Regions from separate parts of the Ureibacillus thermophilus genome, predicted to be linked through region 1. Evidence: riboswitches for the same ligand, from Rfam matches in the RefSeq annotation. Region 1 holds a riboswitch; the other holds the start of a gene.
What was found. Region 1 has a riboswitch for preQ1 ahead of DKZ56_RS04405 (QueT transporter family protein). Riboswitches for the same ligand answer to the same signal wherever they lie in the genome.

Region 1 (10,866 bases):
GCGCAGCACTTTTGCATATTCTTCAACAAAATCAGGACGGCTAATGCCGACAAGTTGACATTCTAAATCGACCGGATTTGTCAGAGGACCTACTAAGTTAAAAATGGTTGGTTTTCCAATGGCTCGACGAACTTCGCCAATGCGTTTCAGTTTCGGGTGAACATTAGGAGCGTATAGAAAAGCGATGCCTTCCTGTTCTAGCAACTGAGCAGATTCTTCGGCAGTGAAATCATTGTGTATGCCCAATGCTTCCAACACATCCGTGCTGCCGGAAGAACTAGAAATTTTTCGGTTACCATGTTTTGCGACTTTCACACCGTTGCTTGCCAACACAAAGGCGGAAGTGGTGCTGATGTTGAATGTATGAAGTCCATCGCCTCCAGTGCCGCAATTGTCAATATAAGACCCTTTTGGAACGGGGATTTTGATGGCATTGGATTTCATTACGATGGAAAGGGCAGCAACTTCTTCCGCGGTTTCGCCTTTTTCGCGAAGAGCCAATAAAAATTCCGCGATGTCTTCTTTTGGCGTTTTCTCTGCAAAAATGAGTTCAACGGCTTGGATCATCTCATCGTAAGACAAATCTTCTTTTTGTTGAACACGTTTTGTAAAAGCTTGAATGTTCATTCTATCATCCTCCAAATTTAATAAATTTGAAGCTTAGATAGAATAGCCGCAATAAAAAAACCTCTGCAAATGGGCGCAAAATCCCATTTGCAGAGGACGACGAACAGGCCGCGTTGCCACCTCTGTTGAAGTAGTTGCTACTTCCACCTCAGTGTGCTTAAAAAAGCACTTCCCTGTAACGCGGGAAAGACGTCAACCACTTGCGCAGTTGCTCTCGTAAGGCCCATTCACGAAAGGTATGCGCTAGTTCCCACCAACCACTAGCTCTCTTAGGCATACGCATTTCGCTACTTTTCCTTACTCATCAATTTCAGCTCGGCTATTCTCAACTAAACTCAGGCTCAACTCAACAATCGGTGCGGTGCTGCGCTTCCACAGCCTTTCTCCGCCACGAACAATTTAGTTGAAAATTATTTTATTCAGAATTTGCATGAATGTCAATAATTTTCGCTCAATTCAAAAAGAAAGATGCGAAAAGAGGCTGGGACATAAACAAAGAATTAAAGGGGTAGTTGAAAGGGTTTTGATAAATATTTGATATAACTAAAAATTGATTGAAGTGACGGGGCGACTCCTGCGGGAACAGCCCGTGTCTCGAGACACCGCAGGAGCGAAGCAATGAGCTCCGAGGAGGCTCGAGCCGGGCCCGCGGAAAGCGTCCCCGGAACGGAAATCAATTTTAATAACATATCAAAAAAACATCATTTTCTCCTTGGAGAAAATGATGTTTTTTTAGATTTGTCCCAACCTCTTTTTTAGATTTGTCCCAGCCTCTTCTATCATGAATCGATTAAATTTTTAAAGTTTAATCGTTTATCAAGCAATTTCATAATCGGAATGCCAATAAGCAGCACGACAGCTTCTCCGATGGCCGTCGAAAGCCATGAAAGCCAGAAAGGAAGATCAAGCGCCAACTTTAATTCCAAGGCGATAATCCACATCATGAAAGTAAAGACAAAAGAGTTCATCAACATACGATAAACAATGTTTTTTACAAATTTGCTAATGATGATAAGAGTCGTTAAACAGATGAGGGAGTGGGCTACGCCGAACACTAAATCGAACCAGCCAAGAGGAGAGAATAAGTTTGAAATAAACACTCCCAGCACAACCCCTAACATATAGCGGGGATTGAAGGCGATTAAATGGTTAAAAATTTCCGCAATGCGAAATTGAATATCACCGAAGCTCAAAAAAGAGAGCGTATAAGTTACGGCGATATATAGTGCAGCAATAATTGCAGATACTGCTAAGAATTTTGTTTTCATCATGATACACTCCTTAGTTTTTTATCGTGGGATTTTGCGAACCACGGTGTGTGAACACACAAAAAAATATTATATTACATTTATCGAAAAATCACAAATTGGATTTTTGAGCAATTGAACCTATATATAGGTGTTTTTTATTACTGAAAAAGTTCACGATTTTTTCACAAATTATTCATTATTTTTATATAATATATTTTCTAGAAAATTCACGCAATTTATTGGTTGAAAGCACTAAATTGCTATTTTTGAAAGAATAAAAAGAACATTTTTAATTTCAGAAGATTCCTAATGTTATTGACTGTTCTTTTATGAAAATGTAATATAACGTTAAACTTCGCTTTATCAATTTAAAGCGACAAAATTTATATTAAAAATAGTCAGAAAATTTGAAGAATAACAGGGGGGAAATTTATGAAGAGCAGTATGAAAAAGCTATCATTTTTATTGCTCGGTTTATTGCTGCTTTTAGCTGCTTGCGGCGGTAATGACAATACATCTGAAAAAGATGAAAGCAAAGGTACTGATACGAAAACAGAAGAAACAAAAACTTACAAAATTGGTGTAACGCAAATTGTTGAACACCCATCTTTAAACGCAGCATACCAAGGATTCCAAGATGCGTTGAAAGATGCGGGATTAAATGTTGAATATGATTATCAGCTTGCCCAAAACGACAATAGTTTAAATACGCAAATTGCCCAAAACTTAGCAAGTGCAGGAGTTGATTTAATCTTTGCGAACTCCACTCCATCTGCACAAGCGGCAAAAAATGTAACATCTGATATTCCAATCGTTTTCACATCTGTAACAGATCCTGTTGCAGCACAATTAATCGATTCTATTGAATCTCCTGGAGGCAACGTGACAGGTACAATCGACCTGCATCCAGATGCTATTAAAACAACAGTAGAATTCATGAAAAATGAATTAGGCATTGAAAAAGTCGGCATGATTTACAATGCTGGGGAACAAAACTCTGTTGCACAAGTGAACCAAGTAAGAGAAATTGCTGATTCATTAGGAATGAAAGTGGAAACTACAACAGTAGCCCAAAGTTCAGAAACTAAACAAGCAGCAGAATCTTTAGTAGGCAAAGTGGATGCATTCTACATTATCACAGACAACACAGTTGTATCAGCTCTTGAATCTGTAATCCAAGTAGCAGAAAGCAATAAATTGCCGCTTGTTGTGGGCGAATTTGACTCTGTAAGACGCGGCGGATTATTGGCATTTGGATTTGAATACTATGACATCGGTTACCAAGCTGGTCAAATGGCTGTGAAAATTTTGAAGGGTGAAGCAACACCAGCAGACATTCCAGCAGAATATCCAAATACTTTAAAACTTGTTATGAACAAAGATGTTGTAGAAAAACTTGGCATTGAAGTAAAAGATGAATGGAATGCAGAGCTTGTAGAAACAGAAAATTAATAATGAATTTCGATATGTTAGGAGAGATGATTCAATATGTTTGCAGCAATGTTCGGTTCAGTTGAGCAAGGAATCATCTACGCGATTATGGCACTCGGAGTGTATCTAACATTCCGAGTGTTAGATTTTCCGGACTTGACGGTAGATGGTAGTTTTGTAACGGGGGCAGCCACGGTAGCAACGATGATTGTGCTAGGTTACCACCCCATTTTGGCAACACTCGCTGCAATCGTAGCGGGATTTATTGCAGGGTGTATTACCGGTTTATTACATACCAAAGGAAACATTAATCCGCTCCTTGCCGGTATCATTATGATGATTGGCCTCTATTCCATAAATCTAAGAATCATGGGCTTCTCAAGTGAAAATGCAACAAGCCTTCCGAACGTTCCCCTCCTAAATAGTGAAACCATCTTCACTCAATTTTCAAAGATTTGGGAACCATTAGGGATTGATTCAGCATTAAATAATATTTTGTCCAGTTTAGGTGTAAAACATTTACCTCAAACTTGGGGAACTCTTTTTATCATGATTATCCTAACAGCCATTCTCAAATTGGTTGTCGATTGGTTCTTAAAAACAGAAATTGGGCTTGCCATTCGGGCAACAGGGGATAATAAACGGATGATTCGAAGCTTTTCAGCAAATACGGACCATTTAATCATCTTAGGAGTAGGAATTTCCAATGCGCTTGTGGCATTAGCTGGCGCGTTAATTGCCCAATATTCCAAATATTCTGATGCTACAATGGGTATTGGGATGATTACAGTTGGATTAGCTTCCGTTATTATCGGGGAAGCGATTTTTGGCACAAAATCTATAATGCGTACAACCTTTGCTGTTGTCATTGGAGCCATTCTTTATCGTATTGTTTTGGCGCTTGCATTGCGCATGCAGTTCCTCGATGCAAGCGATATGAAGCTGATTACGGCGATTATTGTAATCTTGGCGTTGATTATTCCTCAAATGATTGAAAAACAAAAAAATAAGAAGCGAAAAGCGAAACGACTCCAAGCCAAAATTTAGCAGCTACGACAGAGAAAGTGGGGCGAACACTTTGCTTAAACTAGAAGGTATAACAAAAATCTTTAATGAAGGCACTCCGGATGAAAAAATTGCATTGAATCAAATTAATCTCCATTTAAAGCCAGGAGATTTCGTGACGGTCATCGGAAGTAACGGCGCCGGAAAGTCAACGATGATGAACATGATTTCTGGGGTGTTAACACCGGACGTAGGAAAAGTATGGATTGATGGAAAAGATGTTACGAGTTTGTCTGAGTATAAACGTTCTCAGTATATTGGGCGCGTCTTTCAAGATCCGATGGCAGGGACAGCACCATCTATGACGATTGAAGAAAATCTCGCCATTGCATATGCCCGAAATGCGAATCGTACTTTACGTTTAGGGGTGAATCGGGAGCGGCGGGATTTCTTCCGCACAGCCCTTGAAAAATTGCATTTGAATTTGGAAAACCGTTTAAATGCAAAAGTCGGGTTATTATCCGGTGGGGAAAGACAAGCGCTATCCTTATTAATGGCCACTTTTACGAAGCCGTCTATTTTGCTTTTGGATGAGCATACAGCGGCGCTTGACCCTTCCCGTGCGGAATTGATTACAAAATTAACAAAGGAATTGGTGGAAGAAGACAATTTGACAACATTGATGGTAACCCACAATATGCAGCAGGCTATAGATTTGGGAAACCGTTTGATTATGATGGATAAAGGGCAAATTATTTTGGAAGTGAATGAAGATCAAAAACCAAACTTAACTATCCCTGACTTAATGGCGGAATTCGAACGCATTCGCGGCGAAAAAATGACCACTGACCGAACATTGTTGGGGTAAAGTTGATAAAGATAGAAAACCAGCTCTTGGGAACGAGGGCTGTTTTTTTTTATTTTTTGAAAGATTGGGGGAAATGTAGATTTTCAAGGTTTTGGGAAGCCGAAAATTTATGTTTGGAACATTGATCGAGGGTAAATTCTGTTTTTCAAATTTTGCCAATTCATCGCTTGCTAAATAAAATAGGGGCAAGGGGGGATGGGATGATTATTTTGGAGCGGAAAAAACCTGTAAAGCTTTTTCTGTTGGAAGCATTGCTAAGAAGATGGCAAGAAAGCGAGAGGGATTATGGATATTTTCGGGAACTTTATTTGCAAATGAAGAAAGGATATGAGGGGGAATTGAAGCTTGACCGCGAGTGGAAAGAGTTGATCATACCAACGGAATATTATTTGTTTCATCATTTTGAAACAGAAAATACATATGGGCATTCCCATCAAATTGATACGCTATTTATTTGTCCGAATTTTTTATGGCTATTGGAAATAAAAAATTTTTCTGGCCGCATCGATTTTCAAATGGAGAGGAATCAATTAATACGGACGCGATTTGACGGTACGACCGAAAGTTTGCGAAACCCCATCGATCAAGCGGAAAGACATATCCGATTTTTAAAGGGTAAACTGGAAAAGTTGAACATGCATTTACCGCTTGTTTATTCGATTGTTATTGCGGATGCAACCATCATTGGCCCTGTTTCGAATGCGATTTCCGTGTTCCATTTAGGGGAATTGCAGAGCAAATTGAATGCACTTTATCGCCAATACCCCAAAAAGCTTTCCTCACAGCAAATGGAACAGTTAAAAGATGAATTGGTGAAAATACAAAATCCAACAAAGTGGAGTCCGCAAATTGATGTGAGAAAAATTAAAAAAGGCGCCCTTTGTAAGCAGTGTGAATATCAAACGGTGATGTATTATAAAAAAGGCCGCTTTATTTGCCCGAAATGCAATTTTAAAGATAAAGAGACTTTCATTGAGGCTTTACATGATTACGCTCTATTGATTAAACCGTGGATTACAAATGCTGAATTTAGCCGTTTTTTTAATATTCATCCCAAAACGGCTTACGAATTGATAAAAAAACTGCCTCTTCAACAAAAGGGAGAAAAGCGGGGAAGAATTTATATCATCCCTGAAAATATACTGGATTGGAAAAGGAGATTAAGATAATTCTGTGGATATTGTCATAAAAATTAGGGTTATGTTCACAAAAACAGGGGATATTGTCACAAAATCTGGAGATAAAAAATCAAAACAAAAAGAGGTTGGGACAAATCTAAAAAAACATCATTTTCTCCAAGGAGAAAATGATGTTTTTTTGATATGTTATTAAAATTGATTTCCGTTCCGGGGACGCTTTCCGCGGGTCCGTCACGCCAATCAATGTTTCGTTAGTTCAATTTTTTATCAAAACTCTTTCAGCTACCCCTATCATTTTTTTGTTTATGTCCCAGCCTCTTCTCTATCATTAAATCAACAATCCAAATAATGTGCTGTCTTTATTCACTTCTTTAAAATCGAATCCATTCACGCGCATGCGGTCGATTAAGCCTTCATAATCTTCAGGTTTGCTGATTTCGATTCCGACTAATGCAGGCCCTTCTTCTTTATTGTTTTTCTTCGTATATTCAAAACGAGTGATATCATCATTTGGGCCAAGCACCACTGTTAAGAACTGACGCAATGCTCCTGCCCGTTGTGGGAAGTTGACGATAAAGTAATGCAATAAGCCTTCGTATAGCAAGGATTTTTCTTTGATTTCCTGCATGCGGCTGATATCATTATTGCCTCCTGTGATAATGGCAACCGCCGTTTTTCCTTTCAACTGGTCTGCGTAGAAATCAAGAGCAGATACTGGCAGTGCACCGGATGGTTCTGCAATGATGGCATGTTTGTTATATAAATCAAGAATTGTTGTACTAACTTTACCTTCAGGGACTGTAATAATATCATCTAAATATTTGCGGCAAATTTCATATGTGATTTGTCCAACGCATTGAACGGCTGTACCGTCGCAGAATTTATCAATTTTTTCTAAAGCGACTGGCCCTCCATTTTCAAAGGCTGCTTTCATGCTTGGTGCGCCTTCTGGTTCAACGCCAATTACTTTTGTAGTAGGCGAGATATTTTTAATATAGGCAGCAACCCCGCTCATGAGTCCTCCGCCGCCAATGCCTCCAAATACAAAATCAAGAGGTTCATCTATATCATTTAAAATTTCGACGCCGACCGTTCCTTGTCCAGCGATAATATCATAATCGTCAAAAGGATGAATGAAAATCATATCATGTTCTAAGCAATAATCCATGGCTGCATTGGCAGAATCATCAAATGTATCGCCAGCCAACACAATTTCCACATAATCGCGGCCGAACATGCGCACTTGATCAATTTTTTGTTTCGGTGTAGTCAGTGGCATAAAAATAGTCCCTCTAATTTTCAAATGGGAGCAGGAATAAGCCACACCTTGGGCATGATTGCCGGCAGAAGCGCATACAACGCCTCGTACACGTGCTTCGTTTTCAATTTTTTTAATTTTATAATAGGCGCCGCGCAATTTAAAAGAACGCACTGATTGCAAATCTTCGCGTTTAAAATAAATATTTGCACCATACTTTTCTGACAAATATTCATTTTTTTGCAATGGTGTATGAAGGACGACATCTTTTAACTGATGTTGTGCTTTTAAGACGTTCTCGACTGTAAAACTTTTATCCGCAACTTCCATTTAATTTTAACCTCCATAAGTATCAGCATTTATATATTTTATCATAAAATTCGTGATTTTACGAAATTTTAAATATATAAATAATATACAGAATAGTCTAAAGACCGCTTTTGAAAAAATCAAGGACGAATCCATAAAAGACGAAAAATTTTAATTAAAAACGTTTTCAATATAATGCGTAAAAAAACCACCATTTTCCCCAAAGAAAAATGGTGGTTTCGAGTTAAAAGATAAAATGGGCAATGAGGGCCACAATCGGAATGGAAATGATCGTGCGGATTAAAAAGATCATGAACAAATCCCATAATTTTAATGGAAGTTTTGTACCTAAGATCAGCCCGCCGACTTCGGACATGTAAATCAATTGAGTGACGGAAACGGTTGCGATGAAGAAGCGTGTTAATTCCGACTCGATTCCGGCACCCAAAATAGAAGGCAGCAGCATATCCGCAAAACCGATGATCATCGTTTGGGCTGCATCTTCTGCATAAGGGATTTGGAACAACTGCAATATTGGTTCAAAAGGCATTCCCAATACTTTAAAGAAGCTTGTGTATTCCGCAAGAATCAAAGCGATTGTACCGAACGACATAATGACAGGCGTAATGGCAATCCACATTTCCAACACATTTCGAAAGCCGGAGCCGGCCACTTTCAATAGGTTTTGGTTGCTTTCGGCTTTTTCCAACGCATTTTTCAAACCGAAAGTAAATACGTTGAACCCTTCTGGAACATCCTCACGATGACCTTCCGGAGAAGAGCCGTCAAAGTATGTATCCGGCTTATTTCTCAAAGGATAGATTCTCGGCATGATTACCGCCAAAATCAGCCCAACCAAAATGACTGTCCCGTAAAACTGTAAGAAATATTGGCCAAGATTCACTGTTTCAACAATCACAAAACAGAAGGTGATGGAAACCACAGAGAAAGTTGTTGCAATGGTTGCCGCTTCCCGTGCGGTATAGTTGCTTTCCTCATATTGTCTGCTTGTAAGAAGTACCCCGATTGTACCATCGCCGACCCATGAAGCCAAACAGTCGATGGCGGCACGTCCGGGAATTTTGAAAATCGGGCGCATGATTTTCACCATCATGGAACCGAAAAACTCCAACAATCCAAAGTCCGTCAGAAGCGGCAAGAGCAACCCTGCAAACAGGAATAATGGAAACATCATTGTCACCAAGCCGCCATCCGGATTCAATAACAAACCGGACGTATTCTCGCTGGTGAAAGCTTCAGGTCCGATTCGGAATAAATACAGTGTCGCGAAAATGACCGCCAGCACCCGCATGATTGTCCAAAACAGGCGGGTGCGGAATAATGTATCAAAAATCGTCACTTTCCCTGATTGGGGGATAAAGTGCATTACGATTGAACCAACAGCAGCAATTATAAATACTATATACGCAAACCAATGGATAAAAGAAACGACTTTTCCTGAAAGACCATTCGCCAGAAGCGCGATTGGAACTTTGAGTCCATCCGGCGTATTCACAGGAATAATAAATAAAAAGATCCCTAAAACCGAAAGACATATGAACAGTAACCATATATATGGATGGAATTTTTTTTTCATAAGTACCCCTCATCAATTTTGTTTTGCATATTTATACACTATAAATGCTATTTATACGAATGTCCATATATAGAGAAAAAGAAATTATATTCCGAAATTTTATACTTTTTGTACAATTTTTCTGTGATAAGGATGGAAAAGCATGTCTTGATGCAAAAAGAAAAACACACCATCTTTTGTATATAAATGGTGTGTTTGGTATGAAAATCTACTATTTAATATTAATGATGCGATACTTCGGATACTGCAACACCAGTATTCGCTTTAACACGGATTTCATGGTATACTTTTTCGGCGTTTTTCGATTTATTTGAAGTCAATACAGTACCTAAATATCCAGCGATAAAGCCTAACGGAATTGTAATGATGGCTGGAACTGAAAGAGGAACTAATGGTTCGCCGACAAAGATTGCTGCACCTTCCACCGGGTTCCATACGTTTGGCCCCATTGCCCCCAATACCAAACAGGAAATCAATCCAGTTGCCATTGCAGCGATAACGCCGTTTGAATTGAATTTTTTCCAGTAAATTGTATATAGAATAACCGGTAAGTTGGCTGATGCTCCAATACAGAAAGCAAATGAAACTAGGAATGAAACGTTCAAGCTTTGGGCAAACAGCGCCAAAATGATCGAAATCACGGCAATTGAAATGGAACCGATACGAGCTGCCAACACTTGTTGTTTCTCAGTCAATTTTCCGTCTTTGATAATTTCGCCATAAATATCATGGGAAATTGCTGAAGCGCCAGTCAACACCAATCCGGACACTACCGCCAAAATTGTTGCGAATGCAACGGCTGCAACGAACGATAATAGAATGTTGCCGCCCAAATATTCCGCCAACAGTGGAGCAGCAGTGTTTCCGGCAGCGTTTTCCGCCTTGATTACATCAATTCCGACAAAATGCATTGCACCGAATCCCAGGAAAATTGTCAATGAGAAGAAAATCGCCGTAATCCAAGTTGTCCATGAAATGGATGTGCGGGCCGTTTTCGCATCTTTTACCGTAAAGAATCTCATTAAGATATGCGGAAGGCCGGATGTTCCCAATACCAACGCCATCATCATCGATATAGAATCGATCATGGAAGTGTATTTGATTCCCGGAACTAAGTATTGATCCCCGTGTTGAGTGGAAATTGTGTCAAACATTTTCATTAAGCTGAAATCAAATTTCCAGAATACCAAGAATGCCAATAGTGTTGTACCGAACAATAACAGGCAGGCCTTGATGATTTGCACCCAAGATGTGGCAGTCATACCGCCGAACAATACGTATGTTGTCATCATGACGCCGACGATAATAACGGCCAACCAATAATCAATGCCGAACAATAATTTAATGAGAGCCCCTGCACCTACAAGTTGGGCAATCATATA
Region 2 (10,866 bases), 1.0 Mb from region 1:
TGGCCGTTGTGAAAGCACTGCAGCTTCAACATTTTGCATTAGTTGGCCATTCAACAGGAGGAGCTATTGCTATCCGCTATATGTCCCGCCACAATGGCTATGGAGTATCGAAACTTATCCTTGTTGCCAGCGCGGCTCCGGTCAGTTTTACGCAGGAAACGGGGCAAAGCTTCCTTGAACTAGCATACAATGACCGGGCAAAAATGATGCAAAAAGTCATTGATGGATTTTTCTTCCAATATATTACGAAAGAATTTTCCGATTGGTTTATGAACATGGGCATGGAAGCGGCCAGCTGGTCCACGATTGCTATTATTAATACATTAAGGGATGAAAAATTATATGCTGATTTATCGAAAATTCATGTTCCTACTTTAATCATCCACGGAATTCATGATAAGGTCATTCCCTTTGCCCAAACGCATGAACTAAGTGAACGCATTCCAAACTCCATCATTGTGCCATTTCAATATAGTGGACACGGAACCTTCTGGGAAGAGCGGAATAAATTCAATGAAGTATTGTGGCAATTCATTTAAAGCGAATTGGAACAAGTTTCTAATTTGCTTTTTTTATTTCAATATGGATAAAAATAAATCTTAATCAAACTTCTTCCAGCATCTAGCGTCACTCTAATTTAAAACTATATTTGTGGAGGGATAGCCACTGGAACTTGCCGCAGTAAAACCCGAAGTAAAGAAAAAAGTTCTAACTGTTTTTCTTTTTTGGTTCCTCCTTTTTGACGGGATTTTTGGCTACGGTATATATTGGCTCTTTTTTTGACTGGAGCCGGTTGAAGGACGAATTAATTGCCCAACCGATTTCTCCGGAAGGAACTTATGCGGTCAAAGCTTATTTATCTATGGGTGGGGCAACGGTGTAATAAGTCCTTGATTTTAACAGTTCTTCATGACAAAATATAAAAATAATAGGGGGTGAAATCATATGAGCAATGGAAAAACAGAGGAAATGTTAACACAGCTTATTCAAATTGTTGGCGCCATTCAATCAGAAATCCAAGGAATGAAAGCAGAAATCAAAGGAATGAAAGCAGAAATCCAAGGAATGAAAGCAGAAATCCAAGGAATGAAAGCAGAAATCCAAGGAATGAAAGCAGAAATTCAAGGAATCAAAGCAGAAATCAAAGAAATCAAAACAGAAATTCGCGAAATAAAAGAAAGACAAGACGAATATGAAATGAAAAACGAAGAGCGCTATGACGAATTAATGCGTGCCATCAATACCATCAAAGCCGACCAAGACTATATTTGGCAGAAAGCTGTTCGTAATGAAAGAGAAATAGACAAGCTCAAAAAACATTCATAATTCTTACATCCATGCTTCAGGTGCACACCCGTGAACCTGCTTATTTTTTATCTCCAACCTCCTCTTTTTCCTAAATCACCCCAAAAAACAAGTTGACTCATTTTCCAAACTTCTATACTATTAAATTGGCCCGACTAGCACGGGAGAGGTTCATAGCTTAACCCTCTATAAAAAACTATGAAACAACCAATTTCATGAGTTTTATAGAATTTATGGGTGTCCTCTCTTGTAAATGTTGGGAAACATTTTGCAAGGAGGTTTTTTTTTTATGTCTAGTCGCAAATTGGAAGATGGTCTCAAAGATTTAACCTTATTAGGAAATCAGAAAACGAATTATCCAACAAAGTATGCGCCGGAAGTGTTGGAAGCGGTGAATAATCTGCATTCTGATCGGGACTATTTTGTGAAGTTTAATTGTCCTGAGTTTACAAGCCTTTGTCCGCTTACTGGCCAGCCGGACTTTGCCACGATTTATATTTCCTATATTCCAGACAAAAAATTAGTCGAAAGCAAATCTCTCAAGTTATATTTATTCAGTTTCCGTAACCATGGGGATTTTCATGAAGACTGCGTAAATATCATAACGAATGATTTAATCAAATTGCTGGATCCAAGATATATTGAAGTATGGGGCAAATTCACGCCGCGCGGAGGCATCTCCATCGACCCATACTGCAACTACGGCAGACCTGGAACGAAATATGAAGAAATGGCAAATTATCGTTTAATGAATCATGATTTATATCCAGAAAAAGTGGATAATCGATAAATTGAATAACAGAGGTTCTTAGCTACCCTCTATAAAAAACTAAGAAGAAAACAGCATTTCCTTCTTAGGATGCTGTTTTTTTCTTTATAAAGGAGTGTCTTTAATGATATTAAAAGAAGAGAAAGCAATCGTCGTATTCAGCGGTGGACAAGACAGCACGACATGTTTGTTTTGGGCAAAAGAACAGTTTAAAGAAGTGGAAGCTGTGACGTTTGATTATGGTCAAAGACATCGATTGGAAATTGAATGTGCGAAGGAAATCGCAAAGGAAGTAGGAGTGAAGCATCACATTCTTGATATGTCCCTTTTAAATCAGCTAGCTCCAAACGCACTAACACGGGATGATATCGAAGTTGAGGAAGGGAAAGATGGCGAGCTTCCTTCTACCTTTGTGCCGGGGCGCAATTTGCTATTCCTTTCCTTTGCAGGGGTGTTAGCAAGCCAAGTAGGAGCAAAGCATATCGTAACAGGCGTATGTGAAACGGATTTTAGTGGCTATCCTGATTGCCGTGATGTTTTTATCAAATCGTTGAATGTAACAATGAATTTAGCGATGGATGATACGTTTGTCATTCATACGCCGCTCATGTGGTTAACGAAAGCACAAACATGGGAACTGGCAGACCAATTAGGTGTGCTTGATTTTGTACGAAACAATACATTGACTTGCTATAACGGAATCATTGCAGATGGCTGTGGAGAATGTCCAGCATGTAAGTTGAGAAAAAGAGGTCTTGATGAGTATTTACGTTCTAGAAAGGGTGCTTCACATGTTAGATTTTAGAATTGTTGATAAGCTTCAAAAACTAGATGAAGATATTCAAAGAGACCAATTGAGATATCACTCGAAGCGTGTGCTCGTCAGCAAGGAATTTACATTTGATGCCGCCCATCATTTGCATGCATATGAAGGGAAATGCAAAAACCTCCATGGGCATACGTACAAAGTAGTGCTTGGAGTAAGCGGATATCCGGATGATCGAGGGTTAGTTATTGATTTTGCTGACCTTAAAGACATTTGGAAAGAAAAAATTGAAATCTATTTGGACCACCGCTATTTAAATGAAACGTTGCCGCCAATGAATACAACAGCTGAGAATATGGTCGTTTGGATTTATGAAAAATTGGCGGAAGCGTTGCAGGAGAAAGGTTTTGACGGGGCGCGGGTAGAATTTATTCGACTCTATGAGACTCCTACAAGTTATGCAGAAGCTAGACGGGAGTGGATGGAAAGTGAGTAAAATTCCCGTTATGGAGATTTTTGGCCCTACCATTCAGGGAGAAGGGATGGTCATCGGGCAAAAGACGATGTTTGTTCGCACGGCAGGCTGTGACTACTCTTGTGAATGGTGCGACTCAGCCTTTACATGGGATGGCAGCGGTAAAGAGTTGATTCGGCAAATGACCGCAGAAGAAATTTGGACGGAATTGAAACGGCTTGGCGGAGACGGATTCTCTTTTGTAACGATCTCAGGCGGCAACCCGGCATTAATTCGGAATTTAGAAGGATTAGTGCGGATTTTAAAGGAGAATGGAATCCAAATTGGCGTCGAAACTCAAGGCTCTAGATGGCAAGATTGGCTGTACGATGTAAATCAAGTGACGATTTCCCCAAAACCGCCAAGTTCTGGGATGAAAACAGATTTTACTGTGCTTACTGAAATCATAGATAAGCTAAATGCCCGAAACGGCAACCAGCACATTTCATTGAAAGTCGTTGTATTTGATGAGGAAGATTATGAATATGCAAAAAAAGTACATTTAAGATATCCGACTATTCCATTTTTCTTACAGGTTGGCAATGATGACACAACTACAAAAGATCAAACGAAACTCGTTAGCCACTTACTGAAAAAATATGAAAGGCTCATTAACAAAGTAATGGCAGATGAGGAATTACAAAACGTGAAAGTACTGCCGCAACTCCATACCCTTGTGTGGGGGAATAAAAGAGGCGTGTAGGGGCCAGAAAGGACTTCTATAAAATTTGCGAAGATCCTGATAATCGCCGAATAGAGGAACATAATCGCCAAAGGAAAAAAACGTTTCTGCAGAACCCGATAATCGCCAACCAGGCAAGAATAATCGCCAAATCAACGAACATATTCGCCAACCAAAGAGGCAAACCGTCTTCTGACCGCCAAATTCTTCGAAATTTAAAAAGGAGCATGTCCAAAAGAGACTGCTCCTTCCTTTTATTTTTTAGTTCGTAAAATCGATCACCATTCGACCAGTGAACTTTCCTTGCTCCATTTCTTCCATAATATCATTGATTTCTTCAAGTTTTCGGAGGGTTACTCTAGGTACTACTTTTCCTTCAGCTGCAAATTGGAACGCTTCTTTCAAATCTTGGCGGGTACCGACGAGGGAACCGACCACTTGAATGCCGTCCAGCACAAGGCGAGGAATATCAAGATCCATTTTATCAACAGGCAAACCAACTGCAACAACCCGGGCGCCTGCTTTTACGACATCTACAGCCTGGTTGAATGGTGCTTTCGCCACAGCTGTCACAACGCAAGCGTCCAATCCTTTTCCATCTGTGATTTCAAGGACTTTTTCTTTCGGATTTTCTTTTAACGAATTCACCGTGACATCTGCTCCCATTTCTTTTGCAAAGGCCAATTTATCGTCATTAATATCGAATGCGACTACTCTTGCGCCAAATACATTTTTTGCATATTGGACAGCCAGGCTTCCTAAACCGCCAATGCCAAATACGCCAATCCATTGCCCAGGCCGGATATCCGACACTTTTACCGCTTTATATGTTGTCACTCCGGCGCATGTAATGGAAGTGGCAGCTGCCGGATCCAAGTTGTCAGGCACTTTTACCACATAATTGGCAACCACGATCGCCTGTTCCGCCATGGCTCCGTCAACCGTATAGCCGGCATTTTTTACATTTCGACACAACGTTTCTCTTCCCGTTGTGCAATACTCGCAATGGCCACAGCTTTCGTATAACCAAGGAATGGCTACCCGGTCGCCGACTTTTAAGGAAGTGACCCCTTCAGCCACTTCAACGACTTTTCCAACGCCTTCATGGCCAAGAACAACACCTGTGACATCCCCAAAATCCCCGTTTTTCACATGCAAATCTGTGTGGCAAACTCCGCAATATTCCATCTGCACCAAAGCTTCACCATGTTTAAGCGGACGTAATTGTTTGTCCACCACACTCACCGTTTTTTCTTTTGATACAACTGCAGCTTTCAATAATAATCCCCCTTTGTTTGAATTTCGTACATGGAAGCGTATCCATATACTTAAAAATAAAGATACTAGCAGAGAGTATGTTCAGCAATATAGGAAATACTACTATTTAATGTAAATAGATTTCCATTTTTCGACATAAAAAAAATAGGGAGATAAGCGCGGATTATATCTCTTTGTGAATAGTAAAATATGATTATCAAAATAAGTTTTATGGAGGACGAAAATACTACTGTTGAGTTACAAATCATCGTCTTTTGAAAAATTCATCTCTTTTCTGCAAACAATAAAAGCAATGTGGCCAATGGTCCCAATAAAAGCGAAATCAAGAACCAGTTCAATCCGGAGCGGTTTTTTCCTTGGGCAAGCCCTGCATTGATCAACGCCAAAGTGCCCCAACCAACAACATATTCATTTTCCATGATATCCTCCTCATTGATTTCTTTATATATATTATAAACCTAGAATCTAATCATGGTTATATTATATAGGAAAAAACCATATTTATAGGAAAATATTCAGTTTGAAAAATACTTAGCTAATCCATTTTTAAGGCATAATGAAATGAAAAAGCGTAAAAGGAGAATCTCGATGATCCAAATTGGAAAAATCACAATCTATGTTGAAGATCAGGAACAGGCAAAAGATTTTTGGATTAACAAAGTAGGGTTTGTATTGAAATTCGAACAGCCGATGGGGCCTGGGATGGCGTGGATTGAGGTGGGGCCTGAAAATGATTTTGCGACATTGGTGCTATACTCAAAAGCATTGATGAAGAAACAAAAACCGGAAAATGTCGCTCATCCAACCCTCCTTTTCAGCACACCGAACATTGAAGAAGCGTATGAGCGGTTGAAAAATAATGGCGTAAAGGTGGATGAACTACAAAAATTCCCTTATGGTTCGATGTTCACTTTCTATGACCAAGATGGAAATCAGTATTTGTTGAGAGAAGATAAATAATAATGTCAGCTAATCGTGCTATCTGGAGAGAAGGACTTTCCGGGTAGTCTTTTTATTTGATCCACGGCGGTAAAACGGTGTATGTCACAAGACAGCCGCTTTTAGATTCATCGGCCTCATCGCTATAATAATGAAGAAATTGTAATTAATAAAAGAGGCACTCTTGTCCGATAAACTTTGTTTGATTTATTATAAAGACAGCATCAGTTCTATCGATGAAAAGGCTAAAAGAAGAAGGAGACTTGACATGAAGCACATTTACACTGGTAAAACGAAAAATGTTTACGAATTGGAAGATGGCAACTATTTATTGGAATTCAAAGATGACGTAACAGGCGTTGACGGGGTATTTGACCCAGGTGCCAACACGGTGGGATTGACAATTGAAGGTGCCGGACTTGCAGGATTGAAATTGACGAAATATTTTTTCGAATTGCTTAATGAAAAAGGCATCCCAACGCATTTTATTGAAGCGGATATCGATAAAAAGACGATGAAAGTGAAACCGGCGGAAACATTCGGCAAAGGGTTGGAAGTGATTTGCCGCTTCCGTGCAGTGGGAAGTTTCTTACGTCGATATGGTTTATATGCACAAGAAGGGCAACCTCTTGATGCCTTTGTGGAAGTGACAATCAAAGACGATGAACGGGAAGACCCGCCAATCAGCGAAGATGCGTTGGACATGCTTGGCATTTTATCCAAAGCGGAATACAAAGTGTTAAAAGAACTTACACAAAAAATCGCCGGCATTGTAAAAGAAGAATTGGCGAAAAAAGGCATCGAACTTTACGATATTAAATTCGAATTCGGCCGTGATAAAGAAACGAATGAAATCATGTTGATCGACGAAATTTCCGGCGGCAACATGCGCGCCTACAAAAATGGCGAATATATCGAGCCGTTGGAATTGGAAAAATTGATTTTGGAAGGATAAGAAATAGGGAATGGAAGGAAAGAGTGAGTGGAGAAGATCATGGAGTGTTGCCATTCGCTCTTTTTTTGCATTTAAACCGGGAGAGAAAATGCAGCTTGATTTGAAATAATTCCCTTGGCAGCTGCAGGGGGTTTTTCTTTGGACGTGCGACAGTTGAAGTTCTTGTAACAATGGTTTATTTTGATAAATGAACGTTTATAAATTGAGAGTTTAGGAGTGCAAAAAATGAAAAAGAAAGTGGTTTTGATCAGTACGGGCGGCACGATTGCTAGCGGCGTGAATCCGGAAACGGGGCTCCTCACATCCGGCATGATGACGGGGGAAGATTTGGCCAAACAATGCGAATTGCCAACTTATATTGAATTAAATGTAGAAACCCTTTTTCATTTGCCAAGCAATGAAATGACCTTTGATCATTTAATTCAGTTAAAAGAAAAAATTGAGAAGGTGTTTGAGAATCAAGAAGTGGCAGGAGTGGTCGTGACCCACGGAACGGATACGCTGGAGGAAACGACGTATTTTCTGGATTTGACGATTGGAGACGAGCGGCCGGTTGTGGTCACAGGCGCCCAACGAAGCCCGGCCACGATCGGAACGGATGCCTTTTCCAACTTGCGCCAAGCCATCATTTTGGCTGCAAGTGATGAAGCGAGAAACTTGGGCGCGGTTGTGTTGTTCAACGAAAAGATTTTGCCTGCCCGCTATGTGAAGAAAAATCACGCCTCCAACGTGGACGGCTTCAACGCGCCGGGGTTCGGCCATTTGGGGTATGTGGATGAGGAAGAAGTCATCCTTTACGGGAAAGCGGTGAAAAGGGAAACTTATGAGCTGAAGTCCGAATTGCCTTATGTGGAAATCATCAAATGTTCATTGGGCTCCGATGGCCGCTTGATTAAGTATGCGGTGGAGACGGGAGCAAAAGGCATTGTCCTTGAAGCGTTCGGCCGAGGCCAAGTCCACCCGGCCGTTGCAGAACAAGTGCAATATGCCATTGAAAAAGGCGTCATCGTGGTGGTGACAACAAGCACGGCGGAAGGAAACGTCAAAGTGGTGTACGACACCCCAGGCACTGCCTACGACTTGCAAAAGAAAGGCGCCATCCTCGGCCGCGACTACGACAGCAAAAAAGCCCGCATGAAGCTGGCGGTGATGTTGGCTGCAGGGGTGGGGGATGTGAGGGGAAAATTTAGATAACAAAGAAGAGGATGTCTTGAAAGTCAAGAACTTTCAGGACACCTTTATTTTTAGAAACAATTATCTATTATCTTTCTTTTCCCCAGAAATGGTTGAAACAGGTTTTCTTCATCCTTTTTGCAAAGCGGATTCCTCAAAATGACTGTTCAAATATCGCTTGCTGTTTTTGGTAAACCCAGGAGCTCGATAAATAGAAGAATAGTATACTTCATCGTTTTGGCATCCAATTAGACGGCTGCATCGTAAACTGTGGCAAAGGGAAAATGGATTTTATCCACATACATTGAGTGTCCTAGTCAAAGGTTGAGATACATTTGTTGAGGGATTTAATCAAACTATTTCTAAAAATCAAAAATGATCTAACATAAATATTAAAAGAGAAGGTATTAGAGTTATAAGTAACATATTTAACACAAACTTTATGTTTTGACATAAAATACACGAATATCATTTTTATCCAAATTTTCCCTCGTAGCGAAGAGATACTTTATATGAAAATGTCTGGTTTCAAATTTATTGCTTCCTCAAAATTCAGTCAGTAATTATTTAATGAGTATAGTCTTTTTACTTATTATAATTTGTAAATTATGTAAAAAAAGTAATTATTAGAAAATATAATTAGGAAATATCACTAGTGCTGCATTAATTTAATTTTAAAATGAAAAAGACTCACAATCTTCACTTATTTTATTTTGTGAAAAGAAAAAGTCCTTTATAATGGATAAGTCAGGTGGTAACCCGTCCAAATCCACTAAAAAGGACCAAACTCATGGACAAGATTACACGAAAAACTTCATTTGGACAATGGTTTTCGCCAATAAATCTTCAATTATTTGAAGAACTGATGAAAACGATGAAATTAGATTACTATACGAAAAAATTAACGACAGAGCCATTTCTAAAATTACTGCTTTTTGCGCAATTGGAAGAAATCGAAAGTCTCCATGCGCTAAGCGATTGCCTTTTTGATGACCAACTTCAAAAAGGGGTCGACCTTCATTCTATTAGTATTTCACAGTTGTCACGGCGATTAAATGGAAGAACGGAAATTCTTCTTTAATCTGTGGTGCCACGAAGCGATGGGCTAATGGGATAGTTTAGTTGAAAAAGGGGAGAATTGTACAAGGAGACAGAATATTACAAGTAAAAAGCTTTCGGGGGAAGTGTGAAGATGAAAATTGAAGATATATATAATGATTTACCAACACTCGAAACGGAAGGACTTTAGAAATTATTTGCAATTGACAATATCAACTGTAATCATTATTATTACAGTTAGGAGGAAGGTTCATTATGAATAGCGATTTTTCGATTGCCGTTCACTGCGTCGCTTACCTGGCCCAAAAGCAAAGCCAACGAGTGACCAGTGAAGACATTGCCCAAAGTGTTTCTGTCCACCCAGCAAGATTAAGGAAAATTTTGAGCATATTAAGGAAAGAAAATATTATTACTTCTAAAGAAGGGGCAAAAGGCGGATTCTCTTTAAACGATTCACCGGAACATATTACGTTAGACAAAATATTTAAAATCACTAGTGAGGAAACGCTTGTACCGAAATGCCCTGATTCCAATGAGAATTGTCCAATAGGCAGAAACCTATCAAATATACTCATTCGCGTTTTTCACAATGCGGAAGAACACTTTTTAAATTATTTAAAAGGTGTAACGATCAAAGATATCATTGATGAAATCAATAGTAGTTAGGTTTTCATGCCTGAAACAAAAGTACGACTAATGTTTTTATGTTCGTTATGCTCCATCAATTTTTTTTAAACATAACTGTAACAAAAAATATTTCAGTTTAAGAAGGTGAATAAGGTTGAAGAAAAAACGGGTTGTCGTTGGAATGTCGGGTGGGGTTGATTCCTCTGTGGCAGCCTACCTTTTAAAACAAGAGGGGTATGACGTCATCGGTGTATTTATGAAAAATTGGGATGACACCAATGACGATGGTGTATGTACAGCAACGGAAGATTACGAAGATGTTAAGAGAGTTGCCAATCAACTCGGGATTCCTTATTACAGTGTGAACTTCGAAAAAGAATATTGGGATCGTGTGTTTACGTACTTTATAGATGAGTTGAAACGGGGACGAACACCAAATCCAGATGTTTTATGCAATACAGAAATTAAGTTTAAAGCATTTGTTGACTACGCTCTTTCACTAGATGCTGATTATATCGCGACAGGCCATTACGCAAGAATCAGCAGAGAAAATGGCCAAATCGCCTTATTGCGTGGAAAAGATCCCAATAAAGATCAAACGTATTTTCTTAGCCAATTAACAGCAGAGCATTTGTCAAAAGTCCTGTTTCCTATTGGAGAATTAACGAAAGATGAAGTACGAAAAATCGCTCAAGAATTGAACCTTGTTACCGCCAGTAAAAAAGATAGTACAGGAATCTGTTTTATTGGGGAACGAAATTTCAAAAGCTTTTTAAAGAATTATTTACCGGCACAGCCC

Region 2: another riboswitch for preQ1. It lies ahead of queC (7-cyano-7-deazaguanine synthase QueC); the one in region 1 lies ahead of DKZ56_RS04405 (QueT transporter family protein).

What each region holds. Positions count from the first base shown of each region.
Region 1 is NZ_CP036528.1:892,277-903,142, forward strand. It holds gene trpD (anthranilate phosphoribosyltransferase) at 1-627, opposite strand, end outside; T-box leader at 717-941, opposite strand; gene DKZ56_RS04405 (QueT transporter family protein) at 1,407-1,895, opposite strand; PreQ1 riboswitch class I at 1,903-1,946, opposite strand; gene DKZ56_RS04410 (ABC transporter substrate-binding protein) at 2,310-3,329, shown strand; gene DKZ56_RS04415 (ABC transporter permease) at 3,366-4,355, shown strand; gene DKZ56_RS04420 (ABC transporter ATP-binding protein) at 4,387-5,181, shown strand; gene DKZ56_RS04425 (NERD domain-containing protein) at 5,382-6,350, shown strand; gene ilvA (threonine ammonia-lyase IlvA) at 6,649-7,908, opposite strand; gene DKZ56_RS04435 (YjiH family protein) at 8,132-9,484, opposite strand; gene DKZ56_RS04440 (solute symporter family protein) at 9,706-10,866, opposite strand, start outside.
Region 2 is NZ_CP036528.1:2,863,842-2,874,707, reverse strand. It holds gene DKZ56_RS14505 (alpha/beta fold hydrolase) at 1-539, shown strand, start outside; gene DKZ56_RS14500 (DUF5412 family protein) at 752-883, shown strand; gene DKZ56_RS14495 (hypothetical protein) at 946-1,326, shown strand; PreQ1 riboswitch class I at 1,466-1,511, shown strand; gene queF (preQ(1) synthase) at 1,595-2,095, shown strand; PreQ1 riboswitch class I at 2,101-2,144, shown strand; gene queC (7-cyano-7-deazaguanine synthase QueC) at 2,199-2,879, shown strand; gene queD (6-carboxytetrahydropterin synthase QueD) at 2,866-3,336, shown strand; gene queE (7-carboxy-7-deazaguanine synthase QueE) at 3,329-4,057, shown strand; gene adhP (alcohol dehydrogenase AdhP) at 4,298-5,314, opposite strand; gene DKZ56_RS14465 (hypothetical protein) at 5,578-5,733, opposite strand; gene DKZ56_RS14460 (VOC family protein) at 5,903-6,274, shown strand; gene DKZ56_RS14455 (phosphoribosylaminoimidazolesuccinocarboxamide synthase) at 6,522-7,208, shown strand; gene DKZ56_RS14450 (asparaginase) at 7,434-8,402, shown strand; partial or broken gene DKZ56_RS14445 (DUF4372 domain-containing protein) at 9,172-9,441, shown strand; gene DKZ56_RS14440 (RrF2 family transcriptional regulator) at 9,696-10,106, shown strand; gene mnmA (tRNA 2-thiouridine(34) synthase MnmA) at 10,222-10,866, shown strand, end outside.